4 regions of the Enterobacter mori genome follow, and region 1 is predicted to be linked to each of the others. Evidence: predicted binding sites of a transcription regulator. Region 1 holds the regulator's gene; each other region holds the start of a gene.
The links. The regulator CRP, encoded in region 1, controls carbon source genes, mostly activating them, when cyclic AMP is high. The targets are predictions, from matches to a motif close to ATGTGANNNNNNTCACAT.
Positions count from the first base shown of each region.

Region 2: ldtB (L,D-transpeptidase) is a predicted target of CRP. The motif match lies at 4,932-4,949, and genes of this name have one in related genera.
Region 3: serC (3-phosphoserine/phosphohydroxythreonine transaminase) is a predicted target of CRP. The motif match lies at 1,931-1,948, and genes of this name have one in related genera.
Region 4: N2K86_RS10835 (sugar transporter) is a predicted target of CRP. The motif match lies at 3,855-3,872, and genes of this name have one in related genera.

Region 1 covers NZ_CP104285.1:4,340,856-4,348,693, forward strand. Annotated here, with positions in the region: gene N2K86_RS20610 (triphosphoribosyl-dephospho-CoA synthase) at 1-832, opposite strand, end outside; gene mdcA (malonate decarboxylase subunit alpha) at 832-2,487, opposite strand; gene N2K86_RS20620 (hydrolase) at 2,716-3,738, shown strand; gene N2K86_RS20625 (YheU family protein) at 3,735-3,953, shown strand; gene N2K86_RS20630 (phosphoribulokinase) at 3,984-4,853, shown strand; gene N2K86_RS20635 (OsmC family protein) at 4,940-5,344, opposite strand; gene crp (cAMP-activated global transcriptional regulator CRP) at 5,656-6,288, shown strand; gene N2K86_RS20645 (YccS/YhfK family putative transporter) at 6,346-7,838, shown strand, end outside.
Region 2 covers NZ_CP104285.1:1,431,174-1,439,011, forward strand. Annotated here, with positions in the region: gene N2K86_RS06730 (PAAR domain-containing protein) at 1-102, opposite strand, end outside; gene N2K86_RS06735 (glycoside hydrolase family 1 protein) at 385-1,761, shown strand; gene N2K86_RS06740 (PTS sugar transporter subunit IIC) at 1,813-3,135, shown strand; gene N2K86_RS06745 (GntR family transcriptional regulator) at 3,151-3,867, shown strand; gene ldtB (L,D-transpeptidase) at 3,912-4,832, opposite strand; gene N2K86_RS06755 (ABC-F family ATPase) at 5,055-6,650, shown strand; gene N2K86_RS06760 (glycoside hydrolase family 31 protein) at 6,838-7,838, opposite strand, start outside.
Region 3 covers NZ_CP104285.1:1,559,259-1,567,096, forward strand. Annotated here, with positions in the region: gene ycaO (30S ribosomal protein S12 methylthiotransferase accessory factor YcaO) at 1-1,065, opposite strand, end outside; gene N2K86_RS07295 (DUF421 domain-containing protein) at 1,193-1,885, shown strand; gene serC (3-phosphoserine/phosphohydroxythreonine transaminase) at 2,048-3,136, shown strand; gene aroA (3-phosphoshikimate 1-carboxyvinyltransferase) at 3,205-4,488, shown strand; gene cmk ((d)CMP kinase) at 4,674-5,357, shown strand; gene rpsA (30S ribosomal protein S1) at 5,469-7,142, shown strand; gene ihfB (integration host factor subunit beta) at 7,313-7,600, shown strand; gene N2K86_RS07325 (ComEC family protein) at 7,814-7,838, shown strand, end outside.
Region 4 covers NZ_CP104285.1:2,281,448-2,289,285, forward strand. Annotated here, with positions in the region: gene eamA (O-acetylserine/cysteine exporter) at 1-459, shown strand, start outside; gene marB (multiple antibiotic resistance protein MarB) at 497-715, opposite strand; gene marA (MDR efflux pump AcrAB transcriptional activator MarA) at 747-1,127, opposite strand; gene marR (multiple antibiotic resistance transcriptional regulator MarR) at 1,148-1,582, opposite strand; gene N2K86_RS10830 (MarC family NAAT transporter) at 1,839-2,504, shown strand; gene N2K86_RS10835 (sugar transporter) at 2,588-3,784, opposite strand; gene N2K86_RS10840 (PhzF family phenazine biosynthesis protein) at 3,956-4,744, shown strand; gene N2K86_RS10845 (PhzF family phenazine biosynthesis protein) at 4,762-5,553, shown strand; gene N2K86_RS10850 (GNAT family N-acetyltransferase) at 5,646-6,128, shown strand; gene ptrR (putrescine utilization regulator PtrR) at 6,082-6,960, opposite strand; gene sad (succinate-semialdehyde dehydrogenase) at 7,060-7,838, shown strand, end outside.

The sequences.
Region 1 (7,838 bases):
CGTGGTCGAGAAACAGCGTGGCGGCAAGCAGGTCGGCAGCACCGCCCGGCGAGGCGTTGAACGAGAGCATCTGACGGTCTAAGCTCGCCAGCGTCTGCTGGCCTTCAGGCGTTGCGCATCCTCCTGCGTTCAGTACAGCACGAGCACCGTTCTGCATGGCCTCCAGCCCCTCCATTCCGGCGCGCGACAGCACGCAGGTGTCGGTGAGTGACGTCATGATCGCCATCAGCGCGTCGAGCCTCGCATGCGTTTCGCTGCTGCCGTTGAGACGGCTGAGGCGAAGCTGCGGCAGCGCGCGCTGCATAATGTGCGGGAACGCCTGCTGCGCCTCTTCACGCGCGCCCGGCACGCGGTAGCGGTGCGTGGCGCGCAGCCCTTTGCTGAACACTTTCGGCGCCGCATCGTCCGGGAGTTTCGCCAGCTGAGCGGCGGTATTCGCGACGGCTTGCGCAGTCGCCTCCCCGCCCAGCATCGCCACCGCGCTCACCAGCAACCCCAGCGCCCAGATCGCGCCACGATGGGTATTAACCCCGTCGGTGGCCGCCATCATCTGCTGCTCGCCTTCGCGGCCAAGACGGCCAACGGTTTGCCGAAGCGCAATGTCCGCCGGACGCTGCCAGCTCTGCTGTGCCAGCGCCTGAAACGTGGGGGTCAGGCTGTGCGCGGAGCGCTCCATCAGCGCAAGCGATAAATCGTGGTGCGCGCCGTTTCCCCGACTGTCCACCAGACCGGGCTTCGGGCTTAACCGTGCTTCGTCAATCAGACACTGCGTGGCGGTTCGCGCCAGCCATTCGGCACCGCCTTCAACCTGAATCTGGGGCAGAAGTTTCATTACCAGCTCCGGAATTTCGCAGGTGGGTTATACAAACCGCCGGACCATTCCACGAGGTCAGACACGCTGCCCGCTGCCAGCAGAGAGCGCGTAGCGTCGGTGCGGCGAATCCCCATATCTTCCGGATACACAACCTTGCCGCTCTGGCGCAGTTCCGCCACGCGTTTGGCGTCCACGCCCAGGCCGATATCGGTGATCCCCGCGACGGCGGCAACCATGGCACGACGCTCTTCCAGATCTTTTGCCCGGTAGAGGTAAGCAATCCCCTCTTCCGTCAGCACGTGGGTGACGTCATCGCCGTAAATCATGACGGGCGCCAGCGGCATACCGGAGGCTTTGGCCACCTCGACGGCGTCGAGTTTTTCCACGAAGGTTGGCTTCACGCCCGCCTGGAAGGTTTCCACCATCTGCACCACGAGTTTTTTACCGCGCTGCATCGGGTCGGGCTCGGTGATCATGTTCAGCCAGGCAGGGGTGGCGTGGCGACGACCGTGCGGGTCATGGCCCATGTTTGGCGCACCGCCAAAGCCAGAAAGACGACCGCGGGTCACGGTGGAGGAGTTGGCGTAGCCGTCAACCTGCAGCGTGGAGCCGATGAACATATCCACCGCGTACTGGCCTGCCAGCTGGCAGAAGGCGCGGTTGGAACGCATAGAGCCGTCGGCACCGGTAAAGAACACGTCCGGACGGGCGCGGATGTACTCTTCCATCCCCAGCTCGCCGCCGAAGCAGTGCACGCTTTCCACCCAGCCGCTTTCAATGGCGGGTATCAGGGTTGGATGCGGGTTCAAGGTCCAGTGTTTACAGATTTTGCCTTTGAGTCCGAGCTGTTCGCCGTAGGTGGGCAACAGCAGCTCAATCGCCGCGGTGTTAAAGCCGATCCCGTGGTTCAGGGACTGCACCTGGTGTTCCGCGTAGATGCCTTTAATCGCCATCATCGCCATCAGGATATGTTCCTGTTTGATGAGGCGCGGGTCGCGGGTGAACAGCGGTTCGATGAAGAACGGCTTGTCGGCAACCACCACGTAGTCAATCCAGGAGCCTGGAATATCCACGCGCGGCAGATCGCACTCGTCTTCCACCAGCTCGTTTACCTGTGCGATGACGATACCGTCGTGGAACGCGGCGGCTTCCACCAGCGCCGGGGTATCTTCGGTACTCGCCCCGGTGTAGAGGTTGCCTTTACGGTCCGCTTTAAAACCGGCAATCAGCGCCACGTTGGGCGACAGGTCGACGTAGAGACGTGAATACAGTTCGATGTAGGTATGGATCGCACCGATTTCGAGCTGACCGTCTTCCAGCAGCTGCGAGATACGCAGGCTTTGCGTCCCGGAGAAGGAGAAGTCCAGCTTGCGGGCGATGCCTTTTTCAAAGATATCAAGATGCTCACTGCGGCCAACGCTCGGCATGATCATATGCAGGTCGTGAACGATTTGCGGGTTCACTTCAGCGAGTGAGCGGGAAAGGAAATCCGCCTGCTTCTGGTTGTTGCCTTCCAGCACGACTTTGTCGCCCGGGGCGATCAGTTTTTCCAGCATGGCGACAAGATCGCCGGTTGGCAGTACTTTGCCCTGCACCGGTACGGACGCCAGACGGCGCGCTTTCTCGCTGCGTCGTGTGTTCCATTGCCGGGTGGGTGTTTGCCCAGATAACATTATTAACCTCCTGATTCAGCACATCATTCTGATTTGCTTAACGTTGAGTAAAGTCTGCGCTCTGGCGAGAAAGGCATCAATTAAGCGTAGAGCGGAATCATTAGCCTGAGAGTAATAATCAAGGTAAAGATTTGTGATCGGGATCAGTTCATGGTTCGGAAATCCAGGCTAAACGGGGTACAATTCGGAAGGTATAGTAAATTTCTGACAAGAATCAGCATCGCCCTTATGACCCAAATCATTCCATCAGACTTCGACATTGCAGCCGAAGAGAGCGCAGAGTTCGTGCCCATGCGCGGCGTGGCTAACCCCCACCTGCAAACCATGCTGCCGCGCCTGATCCGCCGCAAGGTGCAGTTCACCCCGCACTGGCAGCGCCTGGATTTGCCGGACGGCGACTTTTTAGATCTCGCCTGGAGCGAAGCGCCGGAGCAGGCCCGACACAAACCTCGCCTGGTGGTGTTTCATGGTCTGGAAGGCAGCCTGCACAGCCCCTACGCCCACGGTTTAATCGAGGCGGCGAAAGCCCGCGGCTGGCTGGCGGTGGTGATGCATTTTCGCGGCTGCAGCGGCGAGCCGAATCGCCAGAAGCGTATTTATCACTCCGGGGAAACCGAAGACGGCACCTGGTTTTTGCACTGGCTAAGAGAGAACTTTGGCACGGTGCCAACGGCGGCGGTGGGCTATTCGCTGGGCGGCAATATGCTGGCCTGCCTGCTGGCGAAAGAAGGTAATGCGGTGCCGCTGGATGCCGCTGTTATTGTCTCCGCTCCCTTTATGCTCGAGCAGTGCAGCTACCATATGGAAAAAGGGTTTTCCCGCGTCTATCAGCGCTACCTGCTCAACCTGCTGAAGGCCAACGCCGCGCGCAAGCTGAAGGCCTACCCGGACACGCTGCCGGTTAGCCTGCAGCAGCTCAAGCGCGTGAAGCGTCTGCGCGAGTTTGACGATCTGATCACCTCGAAGATCCACGGTTTTGCCGATGCGATTGACTATTACCGTCAGTGCAGCGCCATGCCGCTGTTGAATCAAATCACCACGCCGACGCTAATCATCCACGCCAAAGACGATCCGTTTATGGATCATCACTCCATTCCGGCACCGGAGCATTTACCGGCCAACGTGCAGTATCAGCTCACCGAGTACGGCGGGCACGTCGGCTTTGTTGGCGGCACGCTGCGCAGGCCGAAAATGTGGCTGGAAACCCGCATCCCTGACTGGCTCACCTCTTTTCTGGACGGTAAAAAATGATTATCCCCTGGCAGGATCTCGCTCCCGAAACGCTCGATAATCTGATTGAAAGCTTTGTATTACGTGAAGGCACCGATTATGGTGAACAAGAACGTTCGCTCGAACAAAAGGTCAGCGATGTTAAGCGCCAGCTGAAAAGCGGCGACGTGGTGCTGGTGTGGTCCGAACTGCATGAGACGGTCAATATCATGCCCCGCAACGCGTTTCACGGCTGATCTGTAAACCTTTCCAGTCAGGGAGTTGCTATGTCTGCCAGACATCCGGTTATTGCCGTTACGGGCTCGAGTGGTGCGGGAACCACCACCACCAGCCTCGCATTTCGCAAGATTTTCGCACAGCTGAATCTCCAGGCGGCAGAAGTGGAGGGCGACAGCTTTCACCGCTATACGCGCCCGGAAATGGACATGGCCATCCGCAAGGCGCGCGATCTGGGCAAACACATCAGCTATTTCGGCCCGGAAGCCAACGATTTCGGCCTGCTGGAGCAAACCTTTCGCGAATACGGGCAAAGCGGTACCGGGCAGTCCCGCAAGTATCTGCACACCTACGACGAAGCCGTTCCCTGGAACCAGGTGCCGGGGACATTCACCCCGTGGCAACCCCTGCCGGAGCCGACGGACGTGCTGTTTTACGAAGGGCTACACGGCGGCGTGGTCACACCTCAACACGACGTCGCGCGTCACGTGGATCTGCTGGTCGGCGTGGTGCCGATTGTTAACCTTGAGTGGATCCAGAAGCTGACGCGTGACATGAGCGAGCGCGGGCATTCTCGCGAAGCGGTGATGGATTCCGTCGTGCGTTCCATGGAGGACTACATCAACTTCCTGACGCCGCAGTTCTCCCGCACCCACATCAACTTCCAGCGCGTGCCGACGGTGGATACCTCCAACCCGTTTGCGGCCAAAACAATCCCGTCGCTGGATGAGAGCTTCGTCGTCATCCATTTCCGCAATCTCGAAGGCATTGATTACCCCTGGCTGCTGGCGATGCTGCAGGGCTCGTTTATTTCGCACATGAATACGTTGGTGGTGCCGGGCGGAAAAATGGGGCTGGCGATGGAGTTAATTATGACGCCGCTGGTCCAGCGACTGATGGAAGGGAAGCAGATTGCGTGAGTTGTTTTGCCCGGTGGCGCTGCGCTTACCGGGCCTACGTTCGTGCTTTTGTAGGGCGGGTCAGCGAAGCGCCACCCGCCAAAAGATTATGCCTCGATCACTTCATACGAATGGGTGATTTTTACCGCTTTTTCCAGCATTAACGCCACTGAGCAGTACTTCTCCGCAGAAAGGTCTACGGCGCGTGATACTGCGGCATCTTTCAGTTCTTTCCCGGTCACGATAAAGTGCAGATTAATGTGGGTGAACAGGCGTGGCGCCTCTTCGCGACGTTCGGAAGTAAGCTTCACTTCGCAATCGGTCACATCATGACGACCTTTTTGCAGAATCGACACCACGTCAATTGCGCTGCATCCACCCGCTGCCATCAGCACCATTTCCATTGGGCTTGGGGCTTTATCGCCGGAGTTACCGTCCATCAAAATCTGGTGTCCTGACGCGGACTCGCCCAGGAACGTTAAACCTTCAACCCACTTCACGCGCGCTTGCATATTCTTAAACTCCAACGTTGCATTTTTGGTGACAGATTACGCGTGCGTTACATTTCTCGCAATGGAAGGCGACCTGCATCATGCTGAAGCGAGACACCAGGAGACACGCGGCGAAAGCTATGCTAAAACACTCTGGATGCTACAGTAATACATTGACGTTACACATGTATGCAGAGGACATCAAACTTTACTGGCTGCGAAACGTTACGGTAGCCGACTTCCCAGGGTATGGGTAAGAATTCGATTGCAACCCCAGAGTCCGGATGCATCTTATGACTCTGGTGACAGCTTATAACAGAGGATAACAGCGCATGGTGCTTGGCAAACCGCAAACAGACCCGACTCTCGAATGGTTCTTGTCTCATTGCCACATTCATAAGTACCCATCAAAGAGCACGCTGATTCACCAGGGTGAAAAAGCGGAAACGTTGTATTACATCGTTAAAGGCTCGGTGGCAGTGCTGATCAAAGATGAAGAAGGGAAAGAGATGATCCTTTCTTATCTGAACCAGGGCGATTTCATCGGTGAACTGGGCCTGTTTGAAGAGGGCCAGGAACGTAGCGCCTGGGTTCGTGCAAAGACAGCATGTGAAGTGGCTGAAATTTCTTACAAGAAATTCCGTCAGTTGATTCAGGTTAACCCTGACATCCTGATGCGTCTTTCTTCACAGATGGCGCGCCGTCTGCAGGTGACGTCTGAGAAAGTGGGTAACCTCGCCTTCCTGGACGTGACCGGTCGTATCGCGCAGACACTGCTGAACCTGGCGAAACAGCCAGACGCCATGACCCACCCTGACGGCATGCAAATTAAAATTACCCGCCAGGAAATTGGTCAAATCGTCGGTTGCTCCCGTGAAACAGTGGGCCGTATCCTGAAAATGCTGGAAGATCAAAACCTGATCTCCGCCCACGGTAAAACCATCGTGGTTTACGGAACGCGTTAATTCCGCTTAAACGGCGTGCCATCGCAAGGTGTCACGCCGTTTTTGTCTCTACTCCCCATGTGGCGCAGGCTGATCTATCACCCGGAAGTTAACTACGCACTGCGACAAACGCTGGTGTTGTGCCTTCCTGTGGCCATAGGGCTGATCCTCGGACACCTCCAGCAAGGTCTGCTGTTTTCCCTCGTTCCCGCCTGCTGCAACATTGCCGGTCTGGACACGCCGCATAAGCGCTTTTTCAAACGTTTGATCATCGGTGGCTGCCTGTTTGCTGGCTGTAGTCTCGCCGTACAGCTCCTGCTTGCCCGTGATATCCCGCTGCCGCTGATCCTGACCGTGCTGGCGATGACGCTTGGCGTGACGGCGGAAATCAGTTCGCTGCATGCGCGCCTGCTGCCCGCCTCGCTGATTGCGGCTATCTTCACCCTGAGCCTCGCCGGGAATATGCCGGTGTGGGAGCCGCTGCTGATCTACGCCCTTGGCACGCTCTGGTACGGGGTGTTTAACTGGTTCTGGTTTTGGCTGTGGCGGGAACAGCCGCTGCGTGAATCCCTGAGCCTGCTCTATGTGCAGCTTGCGGATTACTGCGAAGCCAAATACACCCTGCTCACCCAGCATACCGACCCGGAGAAATCTCTGCCGCCGCTGCTGACGCGCCAGCAAAAGGTTGTCGACCTGATAAGCCAGTGCTACCAGCAGCTGCACATGCTTGCCGCCAACAAGAACCACGAATACAAACGGCTGCTGCGCACCTTCCAGGTAGGGCTGGACCTGCAGGAGCATATCTCCGTCAGCCTTCACCACCCGCAGGAGGTGCAAAAGCTGGTGGAGCGTAGCCATGCCGAAGCGGTGATCCGCTGGAACGCCCAGACCGTCGCAGCGCGGCTGAGGGTACTGGCTGACGATATTCTCTATCACCGCTACCCCACGCGATTTAACATGGACAAACAACTCGGCGCGCTGGAGAAAATTGCCCGTCAGCACGCGGATAACCCGGTCGGCCAGTTTGCCGCCTGGCACTTCAGCCGCATCGCCCGCGTGTTGCGTACTCAGCGTCCGCTTTATCCGCGTGACCTTATGGCGGATAAGCAGAAACGTCTGCCGCTGCTGCCCGCGCTCAAAAGCTATCTGTCACTGAAATCCTCCGCCCTGCGCAACGCGGCGCGGATAAGCGTGATGCTGAGCATTGCCAGCCTGATGGGCATGGCGCTGCACCTGCCGAAACCCTACTGGATTTTAATGACCGTGCTGTTTGTCACACAGAACGGCTACGGGGCCACGCGAGTACGTATCTTCCACCGGGCTGGCGGAACGCTAGCCGGGCTGATTATTGCGGGCGTGACGCTTCACTTCCACGTGCCGGAAGGCTATACGCTGGTCGGGATGCTGGCGATCACCATGGTGAGCTATCTGATCATCCGTAAAAATTACGGCTGGGCGATGGTGGGCTTTACGGTCACGGCGGTGTACACACTGCAGCTGCTCACGCTCAACGGCGAACAATTTATCGTGGCTCGTCTGGTCGATACGCTGATTGGCTGCCTGATTGCCTT
Region 2 (7,838 bases), 1.9 Mb from region 1:
GTCCTGATTAGCAGGAAGGGAGCTGATACAGCGGGCGCCGGTGGTGGTTTTATCCCCGTCAAGGGCGAGTCCGAGTGCATCAATACTGACAAAGTGGGGCATTTCATATCCGTATGAAAAGTGTGTTTAGTGCGCGAACTATACGCCCGGTCTGCAGGTAGAAAAATATGCTTAGTATCAAAATAGTCACATCTGGAGAGAATTAGGATTTAAGCCCGGTCTGGAGAGAGGTTTGCTCATTTTTTAATAGACCAACTTGTCCTTTACTCGGTTTTTTTCCCCGCATTGCTCACAAAAAACGATCCTCCTCTTTGATCCAAATTTAATCTTCGCCTATATGACTAGTCATGAAATTTTAAATGACTAGTCATATAGGGGGAGACCATGAACAATTCACTGCCGGCCAACTTTTTATGGGGCAACTCGGTATCCAGCATGCAGACGGAAGGGGCCTGGAACGAAGGCGGGAAGGGCATGTCGGTCTACGACATTCGCGAAGCCGGAGAAAATATCTCCGACTGGAAAGTCGCCACCGACTCCTACCACCGCTACCGGGAAGATTTCGACCTGATGCAGGATCTGGGCATGAACTGCTACCGCTTCCAGATCTCCTGGAGCCGCGTCTGCCCACAGGGTGACGGCGATTTTAACGACGAAGGTATCGCATTTTACGACCGTTTTATCGACGATCTGATCGCTCGAGGCATTGAGCCGATGGTTTGTCTCTACCACTTCGATATGCCGCTGGCGCTGGCGCAGGAGTACAACGGCTTCAATGACCGCCGCGTAATGGACGCCTTTATCCGCTACGGCAAAAAGATGATCGACTGCTTTGGCGATCGCGTGAAGTACTGGCTGACCTTCAACGAGCAGAACATCTTCCATATGCCGATAGCCTTCCGCATTTCAGGGTATATGAAAGGGGAGGAAACCCTGCGCGAGCTGTACGAATTACAGCATCACACCATGGTGGCGCACATGGCGCTGACCGAGTATCTGCACCAGACGAAACCGGGCCAGCTGATGGGCGGCATGCTGGCACACCAGCTTATCTACCCGGCCACCTGCAAACCGCGCGATATCTTCTGCGCTCAGCAGTATGACGAGTTCCTCAACCAGAACCTGCTGCGCGTCTTTGCCGGGCAGGGCTACAGCCCGGCGGTGATGGCGGTGGTGGAGCAGGAAGGCTTTGGCGATATCTACCGCGCTGAAGATCTCGCGCTGTTCGCCCGCACGAAGAACGACTTTATGGCCTTCAGCTACTACGCCAGCAAAACGCTGGACAGCGATGCGATCCCGGAAGGCACGCCGGTGAACGATTACCTGCTGCACGGCGAGAAAAATAACCCGTACCTGAAGGCCACCGAGTGGAACTGGCAGATCGATCCGCTGGGCTTTCGCACCATCATCACCCGCTACGCCAACGACTGGCGGATGCCGGTCTTCCCGATTGAAAACGGCATTGGCGTGATTGAATCCTGGGACGGCGTGAACCCGATTGAAGACACCTACCGCATCGACTACCACCGGGCGCATATCGAGGCCATGAAGGAGGCGATATTCGAGGACGGGGCGGAAGTCATTGGCTACCTTGGCTGGGGATTAATCGACATTCTCAGCTCCCAGGGCGACATGCGTAAGCGCTACGGCGTAGTCTATGTCAACCGTGAAAACCACGACCTGAAAGACCTGAAGCGCGTGCCGAAGAAGAGCTATGCGTGGTTAAAACAGGTTATTCATACCAACGGACGCGAGATGTAAGCCGTACGCTGCCGGGCCGTTTTTGTGACTGATTGATGGGAACTATCCGCTATGTCTGAAACAAAAATAACACCGCACATGCAGTCCTTTGTCGATAAATTTGTCGAGTTCTCGGCGCGCCTGGCAAACCAGGTGCACCTGCGCTCCCTGCGCGACGCCTTCGCCACGGTGATGCCGATTTTCATCCTCGCCGGTCTGGCGGTGCTGGTGAACAACGTGGTGTTTCCGTGGATTTTTCACGGCGATACGCTCGCGCAGTTTAAGGTATGGGGCGAGGCGATAATCAACGGCACGCTGAACATCGCCGCGCTGCTGCTGGCCCCGATGATTGCCTGGTCGCTGGCGCGCAACAAAGATTTCGACAATCCGGTCTCGGCAGTGGTTATCGCCGTCAGCAGCTTCATCATCATGATGCCGATGCGCTTGCAGATTACGCCTGTCGGCAGCGACGCCGCGGTGAACGTCACCCAGGTACTGACGTTTGCCAATATTGGCTCAACCGGGATTTTCGCCGGGGTGCTGATTGGGCTGCTTTCAACGGAAGTGTTTATCGCCATCTCGCGGCTTAAGGCGCTACACATTTCGCTGGGGGAGAACGTACCGCCAGCGGTGAGCAAATCCTTCACCGCGCTGATCCCGACCATCCTCACGCTCTCCCTGTTCGCAGTGCTGGCGGCCATACTGGCAAACGTGCTGCATACGGACCTGATCCATCTTATTACGACCTTTATCCAGCAGCCCCTGCGGCTGATCAACACCAGCCTGCCCGGGACGATTTTCATTTACAGCTTCGGTAACTTCCTGTTCACGCTGGGTATTCATCAGTCTGTCGTCAACAGCGTGGTGCTGGAGCCGTTCCTGCTGATCAACACCAACGAGAACATGCTGGCCTTCGCTAACGGCCAGCCCATTCCGCACATCATCAATAACATCTTCGTGCCGACGTTCGGCATGGTGGGCGGAACGGGTAGCACGATCTCGCTGCTGATCGCCATCTTTATCTTCTCCCGACAAAAATCGGCGAAGCAGGTGGCGCGTCTGTCGCTGGCGCCCGGCCTGTTCAACATCAACGAGCCGGTGATCTTCGGCCTGCCGATTGTCTTTAACCTGCCGCTGATGATCCCGTTTGTGCTGCTGCCCGCCATCGGCATTTACTTCGCCTGGCTCTGTACCACGTTGGGGTTAATGTCGCGCTGCGTGGTGATGATCCCGTGGACCACGCCGCCAATTCTCAGCGCCTGGCTGGCGACGGCGGGGGACTGGCGGGCGGTGGTGGTGCAGTTGGCAATCATTGTATTTGGTGTATTCTTCTACCTGCCTTTCCTCAAGATTGCCGAGCGAGTGGCGTTGAAAAACAGCGGGATAGAAAACTAACTGAAAGGAAGGACGATGGCGGCGAAGTACATCACCATAGCGCGGGAAATTAAGAAACGCATTATCAGCCAGCAGTACGCCGCCAATGAACCGCTGCCGGACCAGTTTGCGCTGGCGGCGGAATTCAGCACCAGCCGGATGACCATTCAGCAGGCCATGCGCCAGCTAATTGTTGAAGGGCTGGTCTATACCCGTCAGGGGCAGGGAACGTTCATCCGCAAGAACTTCCTCCAGCTCTCGCAATGGGATCTCTCCGGCAGCGACTACTTTGGCGCAACCAAAACCTGGGAACATCTGGGGACGGTGACCAGCCAGGTCGTGCACTTCGAACTGCGCTTCCCGAACGAGAAAGAGCAGGCGTCGCTGATGATTAACGCCGATGCGCCGATCTATGACTTTATTCGTCTGCGTTTGCTGAACGGTGAGCCGATGTCGCTGGATTCCACCGTAATGCCGCTGAATCTGGTACCGGGCCTGACGAAAAACCATCTTGAAGGTTCGGTGTTCCAGTACGTGCAGGAGACGCTGGGGCTGAAAATAATGGGCTCGTATCGCGTCGTGCGCGCGTTGAAGCCAAATGCGCTTGATATGCAGCACTTAATCTGTGAACAGACGGACCCGGTGCTGGAGGTGGAGCAGGTGATTTATCTTGAAGATGGCACGCCGCTCGAATACGCCCACTGCCACTATCGCTACGACCACGGCGGGATTGTCATCGTGAACAACGGATAAAAAAAAGCGGGCAACGAGGCCCGCTTTTTTTATTCGCTTAACTATTAGTTCAGACGCACTGGCATACCAGAACGGTTCTGGATCGCCTGGTCAACCACGGTCGTTTCCACGTCAGCCTGAGAGGTCACGGACTGCACCGCGCTGGTCAGGTTGATTGGCACGATTTCGTTGTTGTTGATCTGATCTTCGCTGGTGGACAGCGGGTTGTGAACCTCAATGTAACGGCTGCCGTCTGGCTCAGAGGTCGCTTTCACCGGTTCGTTGATGAACTGCACGCGGGTACCGACCGGTACGTTTTCGAACAGGAACTTAATGTCGTCGTTACGCAGACGCACACAGCCGTGACTTACGCGCAGGCCGATGCCGAAGTTGGCGTTGGTACCGTGGATGGCATACAGGCGGCCAATGTACAGCGCGTAAAGACCCATTGGGTTATCCGGGCCTGCTGGCACAACGGCTGGCAGCGGTTCGCCCGCAGCAATGTACTCAGCGTGCATTTTCGCCGTCGGGGTCCAGGTTGGGCCCGCTTTCTTACGCTCAACTTTGGTGGTCCAGTTCAGCGGAGTATCTTTACCCAGCTGGCCGATACCGATTGGCAGCACGATAACGGTGTTAGTGCCTTTCGGGTAGTAATACAGACGCATTTCGGCGCTGTTGATTACGATACCTTCATGAACAGTATCCGGCAGGATCAGCTGCTGAGGGATGTTCAGCACGGTACCTGCTTTTGGCAGATACGGGTCAACGCCCGGGTTTGCTTCCAGCATGTTAGACAGACCGAGCTGGTATTCAGCGGCAAAATATTCCAGCGGCTGAGCGTTGCCTTCCGGCACAATCACCACCTGGTTTTGCCCAACCAGACGGCTACCGTCTGTCGGCAGGGGATACGTCACCGCAGAAGCGGTCTTGCAAAAACCTACTACGGCTAACGCTGCCGCAAAAAGCGTTGTCAATTTCATGTTCATGTTGTGCGAGGTATCTAAGCCATTCAGGCGATGAGTTGATAAGTCTGAATCTGTGATGGGAGCGCATTATATGTGCATTCCCGCTAACAGGGAATTCAGATGTGTACGAAATCACATTTTTTTCGATTTTGTTAAAGTTTAGTGGATTGCCGCAACACGGGATCTCAATTCGGAATTGTGGCATAATGCCGTGTTTATCACACTTTTCGCAGGAATCTCCCCGTGTTAGTTACCAGCAACGTCACTATGCAGTTTGGCAGTAAGCCGCTGTTCGAAAACATTTCCGTCAAATTTGGCGGCGGCAACCGTTACGGCCTGATTGGTGCCAACGGTAGCGGAAAATCCACCTTTATGAAAATCCTCGGCGGTGACCTGGAGCCGACGCTCGGCAACGTGTCGCTCGACCCTAACGAGCGTATCGGTAAGCTGCGCCAGGATCAGTTCGCCTTCGAAGAGTTCACCGTGCTCGACACCGTGATCATGGGGCACGCGGAGCTGTGGGAAGTGAAGCAGGAGCGCGATCGCATCTACGCGCTGGCCGAAATGAGCGAAGAAGACGGCTATAAAGTGGCCGATCTGGAAACGCAGTACGGCGAGATGGACGGTTACTCTGCGGAAGCGCGCGCGGGCGAGCTGTTGCTGGGCGTAGGCATTCCGGTTGAACAGCATTACGGCCCGATGAGCGAAGTTGCGCCAGGCTGGAAGCTGCGTGTGCTGCTGGCACAGGCGCTGTTCTCTAACCCGGATATCCTGCTGCTCGACGAACCGACGAACAACCTGGACATCGACACCATCCGCTGGCTGGAGCAGACGCTGAACGACCGCGACAGCACCATGATCATCATCTCGCACGACCGTCACTTCCTGAACATGGTTTGTACCCACATGGCGGATCTGGATTACGGCGAGCTGCGCGTTTACCCGGGCAACTACGACGAATACATGACGGCGGCCACCCAGGCGCGTGAACGTCTGCTGGCGGATAACGCCAAGAAGAAAGCGCAGATCGCTGACCTGCAGTCCTTCGTCAGCCGCTTTAGCGCCAACGCCTCTAAGTCGCGTCAGGCGACCTCGCGTGCTCGTCAGATTGACAAAATCAAGCTGGACGAAGTCAAAGCCTCCAGCCGTCAGAACCCGTTCATCCGCTTCGAGCAGGACAAGAAACTGTTCCGTAACGCGCTGGAAGTGGAAGCCCTGGCAAAAGGTTTTGAGAACGGCCCGCTGTTTAAAAAATTCAACCTGCTGCTGGAAGTGGGCGAGAAGATTGCCATCCTCGGCGCGAACGGCGTGGGTAAATCCACCATGCTGAAAACCCTGGTGGGCGAACTGCAGCCGGACAACGGCACCGTGAAGTGGTCTGAAAACGCGCAGATTGGCTACTACGCGCAGGACCATGAATACGAGTTCGAAAACGACCTCACCGTCTTCGACTGGATGAGCCAGTGGAAGCAGGAAGGCGACGACGAACAGGCGGTGCGCAGCATTCTGGGTCGTCTGCTGTTCAGCCAGGACGACATCAAAAAGCCTGCTAAAGTGCTCTCCGGTGGTGAGAAAGGCCGCATGCTGTTCGGCAAACTGATGATGGAAAAACCGAATATCCTGGTGATGGATGAACCGACCAACCACCTGGACATGGAATCTATCGAATCCCTGAACATGGCGCTGGAGATGTATCAGGGAACGCTGATCTTCGTCTCTCACGACCGTGAGTTCGTCAGCTCCCTGGCGACCCGCGTGATCGAAATTACGCCAGAGCGCGTGGTGGACTTCACCGGTAACTACGAAGACTACCTGCGCAGTAAAGGTATCGACGGCTAATTTCCCGTCGTCTTTCACGCTGCAGATGCGTTGGCTTCACCTGTTCACCCCGGTCACTTACTTATGTAAGCTCCCGGGGATTCACAGGTTTGCCGCCTTCCTGCAGCGCGAAATACTTAGGGAAAGGCGTCGTGCCTTTATTCCCTCTCCCAGTGGGAGAGGGTTAGGGTGAGGGCATCAGGCCGCACTACACCACCCACTCGCCCCCTTCAACCCCATTCACCCGCAGCGTACGTTTTTCCCCCGCCGGTAACGACACCTTCAGCGCTGTCCACGCCGGACGGTAATCCCCGCGCGCGTTCACCTTCAGGTTGATGGTTGCGCCATCGCACACCATTTCCCATTCCACCCACAGCGCATTGCCGTTCTGGTAGCCCCAACTTTCCCCGTCATCTTCAAACAGCATGCCCGAGGTTGTGCCGACGCCCTTCAGCGGGAACAGCTTCAGCTCGCGGGTCGTATCTTTTTCGGCACTTACATGCGTGATGCGCTCGCTTAGCGGCAGACCGGCACCGGCGCGCACCAGCAGCGGCAGTTTTTCCAGCGGCGCGTCGAGAACGATCGACTGGCCGCCTGCATACCACGCGTGGGTGTAAAAATCGTACCAGCCGGTGTCGTTATCCGGCAACCAGACGCGGCGCTCGCGCTGCCCGGCTTCGACGACGCTGGCCACCAGCAGGTCGCGGCCCAGCAGGAAGTCATCGCACTCCTCAAACGTCTGCGTATCGTGCTCGTGATCGAGGAAGGTCGGGCGCAGCATTGGCTCGTCGTCGGCGTGCGCCTGCCAGAGCAGGGTGTAGAGATACGGCAGCAGGCGGTAGCGCAGCTCAACCGCGCCGCGAATGGCTGGCGTGACGCCCGGGTACATCCACGGCTCGTTCACGGTGTGGTCATCATTCCACGAGTGAATGGTAAAGCGCGGGTGCATCACGCCGTTCTGCACCCAGCGCACGAACAGCTCGGCGTCCGGTTTGTCGCCGGAGAAACCGCCGACGTCGTGACCGACGTTGAACAGCCCGGACAGGCTCATGCCCAGCCCCATGCGGATGTTATAGCGCAGGGTGTCCCAGTTGGTGCGGTTGTCGCCGCTCCATGTCTGGACGTAGCGCTGCATCCCGGCGCAGCCGGAGCGGGAAATCAGGTACGGGCGCTTTTCCGGCGCAAAGCGCTGCTGCGCTTCCAGCGAGG
Region 3 (7,838 bases), 2.0 Mb from region 1:
CTCTTCTTCCGTGGTACCGGCAAAACTCCAGTCCACGAACGGATAGTCTGCATCCTGCTTAAACATGTCCCAGGAGATCAAACCGCTGGAGTCGATGAAGTGGGTTTCGAGGTTGGTATGCTCGGCCACTTCTTCATCGTCAAAGGTTGGTGGGGTGAACACGTCGAGATCTTTCAGGCTACGGCCCTGCAGCAGCTCGGTGACGGTACGCTCCAGCGCCACGCCGAAGTCCGGGTGCGCGCCGAAGGAGGCGAAGCAGGTACCGTTGGTTGGGTTAAACAGCACCACGCAGATAACGGGATATTTGCCGCCCAGCGAGCCGTCATAGGCAAAGATTGGGAAACCTTCTGCTTCCAGCTTAGCGATGGATTCCACCACGCCCGGATAGCGCGCCAGCACGTCTGCCGGAATTTCAGGCAGGCTAATGGATTCGGCGATGATGCGGTTTTTGATGTGACGTTCGAAGACTTCAGACAGACCCTGCACGCGCGCTTCATTGCGGGTGTTACCGGCGGACATACCGTTAGACACATACAGGTTACCGACGATGTTCATCGGGATGTAAACGGTCTTTTCGTCAGACTGGCGGGTAAACGGCAGGGCGCAGATACCGCGATCCTCATTACCGGACTGCAGATCGATCAGCATGCTGGCAGTCAGTTCGTTATCTGGATCGTAGAACGCACGCAGGCGTGCGTCGAGAATGCCTTCCGGCAGTTCGTCATCTTCGGTCAGCGGGAACCATTTTTCGTTCGGATAGTGAACGAACGGGCCATTAGCGATGGTTTCGCCCAGCCAGAAGTCAGCGAAGAAATAGTTAGTGGACAGACGCTCAAAATACTCACCCAGCGCAGAGGCCAGTGCCGCTTTTTTTGTTGCGCCTTTACCGTTGGTGAAGCACAGGGCACAGTCTTTATCGCGAATATGCACGGACCAGACATGCGGCACCGGATTGAGCCAGGAGGCTTCTTCGATATTAAAGCCCAGGTCGGTCAGTTTCTGCTGGAAGCGAGCGATGGAATCTTCCAGTGCGGCGTCTTTGCCGGGGATAAACGTTTGAGTCATGGCGTTCACTTTTATCGTACGTAAAGCGCGCAATGATACGGGTTTTGCGTGACGGGTGCTATCTCCGGCGAAAATAAAAGCCTGAGCTATGCTTATAGCCAGTAACCTACTGTTAAGGCATAGAAAAATGAAAGCTTTCGATCTCCAGCGGATGGCGTTTGATAAAGTCCCTCCCGAGTTTTTAGGCGAAGTCGCGCTGCGCAGCCTGTATACCTTTGTACTGGTCTTCCTGTTTCTCAAGATAACCGGCCGTCGCGGCGTGAGGCAGATGTCGCTCTTTGAAGTGTTGATTATCCTGACGCTGGGATCGGCGGCGGGAGATGTCGCGTTTTACGACGATGTGCCGATGGTGCCGGTGTTTATCGTTTTTGTCTCACTGGCGCTTCTTTACCGTCTTGTGATGTGGCTGATGTCGAAAAGCGAAAAGCTGGAAGATTTTTTCGAAGGAAAGCCGGTGGTCATTGTGGAAGACGGGCAGCTAGCCTGGGAAAACGTGCAAAGCGCCAATATGACCGAATTTGAGTTCTTTATGGAGCTGCGTCTGAATAGCGTTGAACAGCTCGGTCAGGTGCGGCTGGCGATCATGGAAACCAACGGGCAGATCAGCGTCTATTACTATGCTGACGATGACGTTAAGCCCGGCCTGTGTATCCTGCCGGATATGTTGATAGAGAGGTTCAAGGTTGTACCTGAAACAGGGGAGTATGCTTGCATAAAATGTAGTCATGTTGTGGGAATGCATGCGGGCGATCGTCAATTGTGCCCCCGCTGTGCAAATCCGGAATGGACGAAGGTTAGCCGAGCCAAACGTATCACCTGACAGCCATTTTGTCGGTTTTGTGACGGCGAGGTGGTAGATTGTATTGTGTGACGATGAGCACATTTTCCCGGTCAAAAGTTTTAGACATTGCGGCGCGTGTCACTGAATGATAAAACCGATATCCACAGTTATAACTTATGGCTTTTAGCGTGGTGAGGGGAAATGGCTCAAGTCTTTAATTTCAGTTCAGGTCCGGCAATGTTACCGGCAGACGTGCTTAAACAGGCTCAACAGGAGCTGTGTGACTGGAACGGTCTGGGTACGTCGGTGATGGAAGTTAGCCACCGTGGTAAAGAGTTTATTCAGGTGGCTGAAGAGGCAGAAAAGGATTTTCGCGATCTGCTGAACATTCCCTCGAACTACAAAGTATTGTTCTGCCACGGCGGTGGGCGCGGTCAGTTTGCCGGTATCCCGCTCAACCTGCTTGGAGACAAAACTACCGCTGATTATGTGGACGCGGGCTACTGGGCGGCCAGCGCTGTCAAAGAAGCGCATAAGTACTGCACGCCAAATGTCATCGACGCCAAAGTGACCGTTGACGGCCTGCGCGGCGTTAAGCCGATGAGAGAGTGGCAAGTTTCTGATAACGCAGCCTATCTCCACTACTGTCCGAATGAAACCATTGACGGTATCGCCATCCACGAAGAGCCAAACTTTGGTGAAAACGTGGTTGTTACCGCGGACTTCTCTTCGACCATTCTTTCCACGCCGCTGGATGTTAGCCGTTACGGTGTGATCTACGCCGGCGCACAGAAAAATATCGGCCCTGCAGGGCTGACTATCGTAATTGTGCGTGAAGACCTGCTGGGCAAAGCACACAAATCCTGCCCGTCGATTCTCGATTACACCGTGTTGAACGATAACGATTCTATGTTCAACACGCCACCCACGTTTGCCTGGTACCTTTCCGGCCTGGTCTTCAAATGGCTGAAGCAAAACGGCGGCGTGGCGCAGATGGATAAGGTTAACCAGCAGAAGGCTGAACTGCTGTATGGCGTGATCGACAAGAGCGATTTCTACCGTAACGATGTGGCCATCGCTAACCGTTCCCGTATGAACGTGCCGTTCCAGCTGGCCGACAGCAATTTGGATAAAATCTTCCTGGATGAGTCCTTCGCTGCGGGTCTGCACGCGCTGAAAGGCCACCGTGTGGTGGGCGGCATGCGTGCCTCCATCTATAACGCTATGCCGCTTGAAGGCGTCAAAGCGCTGACCGATTTCATGATCGACTTCGAACGTCGTCACGGTTAATTTGCTGTTATTCACCCCCGCAGCATCCCTGCGGGGTTTTTATTATGTTGAGTTGAGAGTTTAGTTTCATGGAATCCCTGACGTTACAACCTATCGCGCGGGTAGATGGCACCATCAATCTGCCTGGTTCAAAAAGTGTCTCGAACCGCGCTCTGCTGCTGGCAGCTCTGGCAAACGGCACCACCGTCCTCACAAACCTGCTGGACAGCGATGACGTACGCCATATGCTCAATGCGCTGAAAGCGTTGGGCGTTCATTACACTCTCTCTGACGATCGTACCCGTTGTGAAGTCACCGGCAACGGTGGCGCATTACGTTCCGCTGAAGAGCTTGAGCTGTTTCTGGGTAATGCGGGTACCGCGATGCGTCCGCTGGCGGCAGCCCTGTGTCTGGGCAGCAACAATATTGTGCTGACCGGCGAACCGCGTATGAAAGAGCGTCCGATTGGCCATCTGGTCGATGCCCTGCGACAGGGCGGCGCGCAGATTGACTATCTTGAGCAGGAAAATTATCCACCACTGCGTCTGCGCGGAGGTTTTACCGGCGGTAACGTCGAGGTGGACGGCAGCGTTTCCAGCCAATTCCTGACGGCACTGCTGATGACCGCGCCGCTGGCACCGCAGGATACGGTTATTAGCATCAAGGGCGACCTGGTTTCTAAACCGTACATTGATATCACGCTGCACCTGATGAAAACCTTCGGCGTTGAGGTGGAAAACCAGTCTTATCAGCGCTTCGTGGTGCGCGGCGCGCAGCAGTACCAGTCTCCGGGCAACTACCTGGTTGAGGGGGATGCGTCATCCGCGTCCTATTTCCTTGCCGCGGGGGCGATTAAAGGCGGTACGGTAAAAGTGACCGGCATTGGGCGCAACAGCGTGCAGGGCGACATCCGTTTCGCTGACGTGCTGGAAAAAATGGGCGCGGTTGTCACCTGGGGTGATGACTTCATCTCCTGTACACACGGCGAGCTGAACGCCATCGACATGGACATGAACCATATCCCGGATGCGGCGATGACCATCGCCACGGCGGCGCTGTTTGCCACAGGGACCACCACGCTGCGTAATATCTACAACTGGCGCGTAAAAGAGACGGACCGCCTGTTCGCGATGGCGACCGAGTTGCGTAAAGTCGGCGCGGAGGTGGAAGAGGGCGAAGACTACATTCGCGTGACCCCGCCGGCAAAACTGCAGTTTGCGGAAATCGGCACCTATAACGACCACCGTATGGCGATGTGCTTCTCGCTGGTGGCGTTGTCCGACACGCCTGTGACCATTCTTGATCCGAAATGTACGGCGAAAACGTTCCCGGACTACTTCGAACAGCTGGCGCGCATTAGCACACTTGCCTGATACCCTCATGCCGCATCATCCGATGCGGCATTTCCTTACGCTTCCTGACGAACATTCCCGCTCATTTCTTCTACACTCTGCTTCTATCGTTCTGTAATTTGCACGCAAAGGTAACAGTTGTGCACGTTGGCGCGTATAATGCGCGGCGTTCATGTAAACGGTATGCCTTATTTAAGGAGAAAAAGATGACGGCACTTGCCCCGGTAATCACCATTGATGGGCCTAGTGGCGCAGGGAAAGGTACTCTGTGCAAAGCGATGGCAGAAGCATTGCAATGGCATCTTTTAGATTCGGGAGCAATCTATCGCGTGCTGGCTCTGGCTGCGCTGCATCATCATGTGGATGTAGCCTCTGAAGAAGCGCTGGTACCGCTGGCTGCGCATCTGGATGTGCGTTTTGTTTCGACTGATGGCAACCTTGAAGTGATCCTGGAAGGAGAGGACGTCAGCGGGGAAATTCGTACTCAGGAAGTCGCTAACGCGGCCTCCCAGGTCGCGGCCTTCCCGCGCGTTCGCGAAGCCTTGCTGCGCCGCCAGCGTGGTTTCCGTGAAGCCCCAGGTCTGATCGCCGACGGACGCGATATGGGAACGGTGGTATTCCCTGATGCGCCAGTGAAAATTTTCCTCGACGCCTCTTCGGAAGAACGTGCGCAACGCCGCATGCTTCAGTTGCAGGAAAAGGGGTTTAGTGTTAACTTTGATCGCCTTTTATCCGAGATAAAAGAGCGCGATGACCGCGATCGTAACCGCGCCGTCGCCCCACTTGTTCCTGCAGAAGATGCATTAGTGCTGGATTCAACCAGTTTAACTATTGAGCAAGTGATTGAAAAAGCGCTACAATATGCGCGCCAAAAACTGGCACTCGCGTAATCGCGACCGATTTAGCAGTACCCCCGCTGCAATGGATTGACGGCGGGTATGTGAAACAACCCCATCCGGCACGGAGCCAGGTGGACGTTAATATTAACCTGAAGATTAAACATGACTGAATCTTTTGCTCAACTATTTGAAGAATCCTTAAAAACAATCGAAACCCGTCCGGGTTCCATCGTTCGTGGTGTTGTTGTTGCTATCGACAAAGACGTAGTACTGGTTGACGCCGGTCTGAAATCTGAGTCCGCCATTCCGGCAGAGCAGTTCAAAAACGCCCAGGGCGAGCTGGAAATCCAGGTTGGTGACGAAGTTGACGTTGCTCTGGATGCAGTAGAAGACGGCTTCGGTGAAACCCTGCTGTCCCGTGAGAAAGCTAAACGTCACGAAGCTTGGATCACGCTGGAAAAAGCTTACGAAGAAGCTGAAACTGTGGTCGGTGTTATCAACGGCAAAGTTAAAGGCGGCTTCACTGTTGAGCTGAATGGTATTCGTGCGTTCCTGCCAGGTTCACTGGTAGACGTTCGTCCAGTCCGTGACACCCTGCACCTCGAAGGCAAAGAGCTTGAGTTCAAAGTAATCAAGCTGGACCAGAAGCGTAACAACGTTGTTGTATCCCGTCGTGCCGTTATCGAATCCGAAAACAGCGCAGAACGCGATCAGCTGCTGGAAAACCTGCAGGAAGGCATGGAAGTCAAAGGTATCGTTAAGAACCTCACTGACTACGGCGCATTCGTTGACCTGGGCGGCGTTGATGGCCTGCTGCACATCACCGACATGGCGTGGAAACGCGTTAAGCACCCAAGCGAAATCGTGAACGTGGGCGACGAAATCACTGTTAAAGTGCTGAAGTTCGACCGCGAGCGTACTCGTGTATCCCTCGGCCTGAAACAGCTGGGCGAAGATCCATGGGTAGCTATCGCTAAGCGTTACCCAGAAGGTACTAAACTGACTGGTCGCGTTACCAACCTGACTGACTACGGCTGCTTCGTTGAAATCGAAGAAGGCGTTGAAGGCCTGGTGCACGTTTCCGAAATGGACTGGACCAACAAAAACATCCACCCATCCAAAGTTGTTAACGTTGGTGATGTAGTGGAAGTGATGGTTCTGGATATCGACGAAGAACGTCGTCGTATCTCCCTGGGCCTGAAACAGTGCAAAAACAACCCATGGCAGCAGTTCGCGGAAACCCACAACAAGGGCGACCGTGTTGAAGGTAAAATCAAGTCTATCACTGACTTCGGTATCTTCATCGGCCTGGACGGCGGCATCGATGGCCTGGTTCACCTGTCTGACATCTCCTGGAACGTTGCAGGCGAAGAAGCAGTACGTGAATACAAAAAAGGCGACGAAATCGCTGCAGTTGTTCTGCAGGTTGACGCAGAGCGTGAGCGTATCTCCCTGGGCGTTAAACAGCTCGCAGAAGATCCGTTCAACAACTGGGTTGCACTGAACAAGAAAGGCGCAATCGTAAACGGTAAAGTGACTGCAGTTGACGCTAAAGGCGCAACCGTAGAGCTGGCTGACGGCGTTGAAGGTTACCTGCGCGCTTCCGAAGCTTCACGTGACCGCGTTGAAGATGCCACTCTGGTTCTGAGCGTTGGCGACGACGTTGAAGCTAAGTTCACCGGTGTTGACCGTAAGAACCGCGCAATCAGCCTGTCTGTTCGTGCTAAAGACGAAGCTGATGAGAAAGATGCAATCGCAACTGTTAACAAACAGGAAGATGCAAACTTCTCTAACAACGCAATGGCTGAAGCTTTCAAAGCAGCTAAAGGCGAGTAATATCAAGTTCTCACCATCATTTACGCTGTAACACATTTACAGCGAGAAGGATGAGGAGCAGACTTGACAGATTGCAGGATTCGTCCTGTAATCAATAACAAAGGGCGGCTACGGCCGCCCTTGTTTAATGAGCTGTTCAGCTAATTGGTTTGAAAGGAACCGGAGGAATCATGACCAAGTCAGAATTGATTGAAAGACTTGCCAGTCAGCAACCGCACATCCCTGCAAAGGCTGTGGAAGATGCTGTTAAAGAGATGCTGGAGCATATGGCCACCACTCTTGCCCAGGGCGAGCGCATTGAAATCCGCGGTTTCGGTAGTTTTTCTCTGCACTATCGTGCTCCACGTACCGGGCGTAACCCGAAGACTGGCGATAAAGTTGAGCTGGAAGGCAAGTACGTTCCGCACTTTAAGCCGGGCAAAGAACTGCGCGATCGCGCCAATATTTACGGCAACTGAGTTTTAGCCATCGTGGCTAAACTGGGTTTAAAAGAAAGCACCTGCGGGTGCTTTTTTTGTGCCTCTCGTCTGTGTTTTTGAATACGCCACGCATTTCCATTCTGGCTTTTCTGCAAACCGCTAAAAACGTTGCAGCGTCCGCCGTAACGCCATATTTCCCTCTCTGACGACACGCCACTCTCACGGCATACTGCCCGAAACAGGGAGGTATAAATGGGGATCCACATTGTCAGTGCTT
Region 4 (7,838 bases), 2.1 Mb from region 1:
ACGCTGGCGGCGGGGCTGAGCTGGGCCTGCGGAAACATCTTCAACAAGCTGATTATGCAGCACGAGGCGCGCCCGGCGGTGATGTCTCTGGTGGTGTGGAGTGCGCTGATCCCGATTATCCCGTTTATGGCGGCATCGTTTATTCTGGACGGCCCGGACCTGATGCTGAAAAGCCTGGTCGAGATCGATCTCACGACCATCCTGTCGCTGATTTATCTGGCGTTCGTCGCCACGATTATCGGCTATGGCATTTGGGGTTCGCTGCTGGGTCGCTATGAAACCTGGCGGGTGGCGCCGCTGTCTCTGCTGGTACCCGTGGTGGGGCTGGCGAGCGCGGCGTTGCTGCTGGATGAAAAACTCAGCGCGCTGCAACTCTTTGGTGCGGTGCTGATCATGGGCGGACTCTACATCAACGTGTTTGGTTTGCGCGTGCGTCGGGCGACGCGAGTACGGAATTAGGGCACAAAAAAGCCCCGCAGAGGCGGGGCAAAACGAATCAGAAGCCGTGCTGATTGTAATACGGCACGCCTAATTCGTCGGATTTGTCGCTACCAGCCCCCATATGGTTGAAATCAAAAGGTGACTGGTCATGTGCTGACGGCAAAATCATCGTGTCGCGATTATTTTGCTGCGTTGCACTGGGCGTTTGCTCCGCGAAGGTCTGGCTGGAAAACAGCACCAGCAAGGCGAGGGCGGCGGAGACGGTAACTTTCATGATTTCCTCGGTACGTCTTTACAGGCGTTGTTTAACTACAGTGTTTTAACGGATAGAGATATCGGGACTCACCCGGCATGCTGGTGATTCGATACTTATGAGGCGGCACATCAAAGTAGTTCTTAAACGTGCGCGTCAGGGTTTGTTGCGATTCAAATCCGTAACGCTCCGCCAGGTAAAGGATCGGCTCATTGCTTTCTTTCAATTTCTGGGCAATCTCCGTCAGCTTGCGGCTGCGAATATATTGACCTAATGAATGACCGGTCTCTTTTTTGAACATCCGTTGCAGGTGCCATTTTGAGTAACCTGAACGCTCTGACACTTTTTCAAGGGAGAGCGGTGATTCCAGGTTGTCCTCGATCCAGTCCAAAATGCTATGAATGGTGATAGCGTCAGTATTGCGTCTGGACATCGTCATACCTCTTTTTCTGTTTACGGCAGTATTTTCTTAAGCAAAAGCTCAAGCGTTGCCACTTCATCTGCCGTTAAGTTTTTTGTTAGTTCCTGATGCAGTGTTTGTCCTACGAGTTGATGACATTGCTCACACATGGCCGCGCCGTCGCTGGTCAGTTTGATCAGCACGCCGCGTTTGTCATTCGGGTTAGGGCTTCGTTCTATCCATCCTTTGCAGACGAGGCGATCCAGCATGCGGGTTAACGCACCCAGATCGACAGAGAGCACCTTTTTCAGCTCAACCGGCGTGATACACACTTCGCAGCGAATGGAACACAGCACTTTGAACTGTGTTGCGGTGATATCCAGCGGTGACAGATAGTCATTGAGCAGGCGATCTTTTTTCTGGTTAACCATGTGAATAAGACGGCCCAGTGGAATGATGTCGTTAAAGAGATCGCTGGTGCTTTTCACAATGGTTGCCCTGGCAAGTAGTTTAGTCACGGCAGATATTATTGCTCAGGCAAGTATAAGTCAACTGAATGAATTGGCGGATGCCACGAATTGCTAAAACGTTTCATGAACTTTTTTTGAGTGCTTTCAAATCATATACATAACGCAGGGGTATCATTGCAGTGAGAAAATAATCGTTACGTTGTGGTCATGGCTGGAGGTTACACTTTCACCCTATAATTGCGGTGATGAATATGGATAAGGACAACGACGCACTATGTTGGATTTGATTAAAGCAATTGGCCTCGGGCTGGTGGTGTTGCTACCGTTGGCGAACCCGTTAACGACGGTGGCGCTGTTTCTGGGGTTGGCAGGGAACATGAACAGCGCAGAGCGCAATCAGCAGTCGATGATGGCCTCTGTCTATGTGTTTGCCATCATGATGGTGGCTTACTACGCCGGACAGCTGGTGATGAACACCTTTGGGATTTCGATTCCCGGCCTGCGTATCGCCGGTGGGTTAATTGTGGCCTTTATCGGGTTTCGCATGCTGTTCCCCGCGCAAAAAGCGCATGAATCACCGGAAGCGAAAAGTAAATCTGAAGAGCTGGAAACGGAGCCCAGCGCGAATATCGCCTTTGTCCCATTAGCCATGCCGAGCACGGCGGGGCCGGGAACGATTGCGATGATCATCAGTTCCGCCTCAACGGTGCGTGACAGCTCCACCTTCCCGGACTGGGTTCTGACGGTTGCGCCGCCGCTGATTTTCGCGCTTATCGGTATTATCGTGTGGGCGTCGCTGCGCAGTTCCGGTGCGATTATGCGCTGGGTAGGAAAGGGCGGGATTGAAGCGATTTCCCGTCTGATGGGCTTCCTGCTGGTGTGTATGGGCGTGCAGTTTATTATTAACGGCGTGCTGGAAATTATTAAGACTTACCACTGATTTGCCCGGTGGCGCTTCGCTTGCGCGGGCCTACGGTTTCGTAGGCCGGGTAAGGCGAAGCCGCCACCCGGCACAAACAAACCTCACCCGTGCTGACCCTGTTCCTCGAGCGCCACCGGCCATTTACGGAAGATCAGCAGCGACCAGATAAGCGCCACCAGTGCAGGGATCGCCCCCAGATAGCCAATCGCCGACATCGACACGTGCAGTATTACCTGATTTCCCAGCAGCGCGCCCGCCCCAATGCCCAGATTGAAAATTCCCGAGAACAGCGACATTGCGACGTCCGTGGCATCCGGTGCCAGCGCCAGCACTTTCACCTGCATGCCCAGACCAATAATCATGATCGCCATGCCCCAGAACAGGCTGAGGATCGCCAGATGGGTTTCGCTGCCTGCGGCAGGCATCATCAGCAGCAGGCAGGCCAGCAGCAGACCGATAGCGCTGCTCACCAGCGTAGACGCGTGATGGTTGCCGAGTTTACCAAACAGAATACTGCCGATAATGCCCGCGCCGCCCAGAATCAGCAGCAGAACCGTGGCGAAGTTGGCGCTAAAGCCCGCCACAACCTGCACAAATGGCTCAATGTAGCTGTAGGCGGTGTAATGGGCGGTTACCACAATCACCGTAAGCAAATAAATGCTCATCAGCGCCGGGCGACGCATCAACAGCGGCAGGCTTTTCAGCGAGCCGGAATGTTCGCTCGGCAATGCTGGCAGCAGCTTGATGAGGCAAACCAGCGTGATGAGCGCCCCCATGCCGATGGCAAAGAAGGTAGTACGCCAGCCGAAGTATTGCCCGACAATACGGCCAATCGGCAGGCCGAGGACCATCGCCAGCGCGGTACCGGTGGCAATCAGGCTCAGCGCCTGCGCGCGTTTCCCCGCCGGTGCCAGGCGAATAGCGAGCGACGCGGTAATCGACCAGAACACCGCATGGGCAAAGGCAATGCCGATGCGGCTAATGACCAGCACCGTAAAATTCCACGCCATAAACGACAGTACGTGGCTGACGATAAAGACCACAAACAGGCCAATCAGCAGCTTACGCCGCTCCATCTGGCTGGTCAGCAGCATAAACGGCAGCGACATCAGCGCTACCACCCAGGCGTAGATGGTCAACATAATGCCCACCTGCGCCGTTTCCATCTGGAAGCTGCCAGCTATGTCTGACAGCAGCCCAACCGGAACAAATTCGGTGGTATTGAAAATAAACGCAGCGATGGCGAGCGTGACCACACGTAGCCACGCGACCCTGCGGGAAACCGTGTTTGTTGTCATAAAGATGTCTGGGATTGATTAACGATGAGGAGACGATCTTAAAGCTTTAAACGGCGAAAACTCAACCATAATGTGACCTTAATCACAAAATTTACCGTACCACAGCGGTAGCGGAGGGCGAGGTTTTCCGTGAAGATAAAGAACAACACAACGATAACAGGCGGTAAGTCGATGCAGGAGATTGATTTTTATCTGGTAGATGCGTTTAGTGATACCTCATTTGCGGGCAACCCGGCGGCGGTTTGCTCGCTTAAGGCATGGCTACCGGATGAGACGTTACTCAGCATGGCGCGGCAGCATAACCAGTCCGAAACCGCGTTCTTCGTGTGCAGTAAAGGCGGGATTGAGCTGCGCTGGTTTACTACCTTAACCGAGGTCAATCTCTGTGGACATGCGACGCTTGCCGCTGCGTATGTGCTGTTTAACGAGCTGGACTACCCGGACTCACGCATTCACTTTGAGACCGCCTCGGGCCGCCTGACGGTCAGCCGGGAAGGTGACTGGATGACGCTCGATTTCCCGGCCTGTCCGACGCAGGGATTGACGCCGCCGCCAGAGATGCTCGCAGCGTTAGGGATCAGCCACTACGTTGAAGCCCGAAAGGGGCGCGCCTGGGTGGTGGTACTGGAAAATCGTGAACAGGTTGAAGCCGTGACGCCAGACTATTCCGCTATGACGCCAGGGGAACATAAAGTTGCCGTCACTGCCCGTGGAGAGGGAGAGTACGATTTCGTCAGCCGTTTCTTCTCACCAGGGGTTGCCGTACCTGAAGATCCTGTCACCGGCTCTGCGCATACGATGCTCATTCCTTACTGGAGTGAAACGCTGGGAAAAACGACGCTGTTTGCGCGTCAGGTGTCGGCCCGTGGTGGCGATGTACGCTGCGAACTGAAAGGCTCGCGCGTGATGATGAGCGGCCAGGCATCACTATATCTGAAAGGCACAGTATTTCTGCGCTAAAAAAAGAGGAAGAAACCATGCAGGAAATTGATTTTTATCTGGTAGATGCCTTCAGCGACAGGGCGTTTGGTGGCAATACGGCGGCGGTTTGCCCGCTGGAAGCGTGGCTCCCGGATGAGACGCTGCTCAACATGGCGAAGCAGCATAACCAGTCGGAAACGGCCTTCTTTGTGCGTACGGATAACGGCTTTGAGCTGCGCTGGTTTACCACGCTTGATGAAATTAACCTATGCGGACATGCGACGCTGGCGGCATCCCACGTCATTTTTGAATATCTCGATTACCCGCATACCGAAATTACCTTCTCAACGCGTTTTGTTGGCGACCTGACGGTGAAGCGCAACGGGGACTGGCTGACGCTCAATTTCCCGGCATGGTCGACGGAGGTTGTCGACAATCCTCCCGCGTTACTCTTCAGCGCGCTGGGCATCAGCGGTGCAAAAGAGATCCGCGCAGGGCGCGATTACATGGTGGTGCTGGAAAGCCAGCAGCAGGTGGAAGCCTTAACGCCGGATATCGCGGCAATGATCCCGCTGGATAAAATGGTTTGCGTGACGGCACCGGGGGACTCGTATGACTTTGTCAGCCGCTTCTTCTGTCCGGGTGAAGGCGTGCCGGAAGATCCGGTGACGGGATCGGCGCACAGCATGTTGATTCCGTACTGGAGCGAAAAACTGGGTAAAACTTCACTGAATGCCCGCCAGGTATCAGCCCGTGGCGGGGATCTGCGCTGTGAGCTGAAGGGCGATCGCGTGCTGATTGGCGGCCAGGCTACTCTGTATCTGAAAGGGCGGATCTTTTTGCGCTAACAGGGCGGTGCGATAAGTTAATTGTATGAAGCACCCTGGCAGGCCTGCGCTATGTTGAAGTTTAGTCTCACAAAAAAAACAAGGAGCCTGCCATGTATTCCATCACCTCTGAATCTGCACGTCATCCGGACATTCTCACTCTGATCGCGGCGCTTGACCGGTATCAGAGTGAGCTCTATCCCGCCGAAAGCAATCATCTCCTCGACCTCGCTGCGCTGCCGGAAGCATCGCTTATTCTGATGGTCATTCGTGACCAGCAGTTGCACGCCGTGGGCTGCGGAGCCATCGTTCTCAACGGTGACGGAACGGGGGAGATGAAGCGGGTCTATATCGATCCGGCCCATCGCGGGCAGCATCTGGGAGAGACGCTGCTGGCCGCCCTGGAAGATGAAGCCCTGAGCCGTCATTGCCATACGGTAAGGCTGGAGACGGGCATCAAACAGCGCGCCGCGGTTCGTCTGTATGAGCAGTGCGGATACGATTTACGTCCTGCATTTGCTCCGTACGTTGACGATCCTCTCAGCCTGTTTATGGAGAAGGCGCTGGTTGAAGACGTTCGTTTAGCAGCGCTATAAAGGCTTCAAGCTGACGGGTCATTGCCCCGCGTCGCCACACCAGCCAGGTGGTGAGCCAGCGCCAGTTTTCCACCAGCGGCCACGCTGCAACCTGATGGTGCCCCGGCATGCTTTCCAGCATGGATCGGGGCATTAATGCGATGCCCGCCCCCGCAATCACGCAGGCGAGCATGCCGTGATACGACTCCATCTCATGAATACGCCCCGGCGTGGCTCTGTCGGCGTGAAACCAACTTTCCAGATGTCGGCGATAGGAGCAGTTCGCGCGAAAAGCGTAAACATCGCTGCCGCTGACCTGCATGGCTTTTGAGACTTCAGCATGCCCGGCGGGCGTCACCAGCATCATCTCTTCCCGGTAGACCGGCATACCTTCCAGCTCCGGATGGGATAGCGGCCCGTCGACAAATGCGGCGCTCAGGGTGCCTTCCAGTACCCCATCAATCATCGTCCCTGAGGGCCCGGTGGACAGTGCAAACTGAATGCGTGGATAGCGCTGGTTAAACAGCGCCAGACTCTCCGGGATGCGCACGGCGGCGGTGCTCTCCAGCGCGCCGAGGGCAAACAGCCCCTGCGGTTCGTCCCCGGCGACCACCATCCGCGCCTCGTCAACCAGGGCCAGGATCTGCCTGCTGTAGCGCAGAAAATTATGCCCGGCTGGCGATAAGCGCAAACGCTGGTTCTCGCGGATAAACAGCTCCACGCCGAGATCCGCTTCAAGCTGGCGGATGCGGGTGGTCAGGTTTGACGGCACGCGATGCACCTTTTGCGCCGCCTGGGTGATGCTGCCGGTTTGCGCGACGGCATTAAACATTTCAAGCTGAGTTAAGACCATAGCATTCTCGATTCGTGAATAAGGTGGTTAGTATTATTCATTTTTAAGAAATAGCAGAGTGGGCCACAATGAATCAACTGTTATTGCGAGGAGAACATCATGACCCTTTCATCTGCTACTCATGCACGCTCTGTTAACCCGGCGACGGGCGAAACCCTGGCCACGTATCCCTGGGCGACAGCCGACGATGTAGAACGCGCTATTGCCCAGGCCGATGCGGGCTATCGTCTCTGGCGTCGCGAAAGCGTTTCCCATCGCGCACAGACGCTGCGCGATCTGGGCACCGCTTTGCGCCACCGCGGTGAAGAGATGGCGCGGATGATGTCCCGCGAAATGGGCAAACCCATTCTGCAGGCGCGCGCCGAGGTGGCTAAATCCGCCAGCCTGTGCGACTGGTATGCCGAACATGGCCCGGCAATGCTGAATGCTGAACCCACGCTGGTCGAGGATCGCAACGCGGTCATCGAGTACCGTCCGCTGGGACCGATTCTGGCGGTAATGCCGTGGAACTTCCCCCTCTGGCAGGTGCTGCGCGGCGCGGTCCCCATTCTGCTGGCGGGGAATAGCTACCTGCTGAAGCACGCCCCGAACGTGCTCGGATCCGCGGATTTGATTGCGCAGATTTTTGCCGATGCCGGTTTTCCTCAGGGCGTGTTTGGCTGGGTGAACGCCACCAACGACGGCGTCAGCCAGGCCATTAACGACCGCCGTATCGCTGCGATTACCGTCACGGGAAGCGTGCGTGCCGGGGCGGCAATTGGCGCTCAGGCGGGCGCGGCGCTCAAAAAATGCGTGCTGGAGCTGGGCGGTTCCGATCCCTTTATCGTCCTGAACGATGCCGATCTGGATCTGGCGGTGAAAGCCGCAGTGGCGGGGCG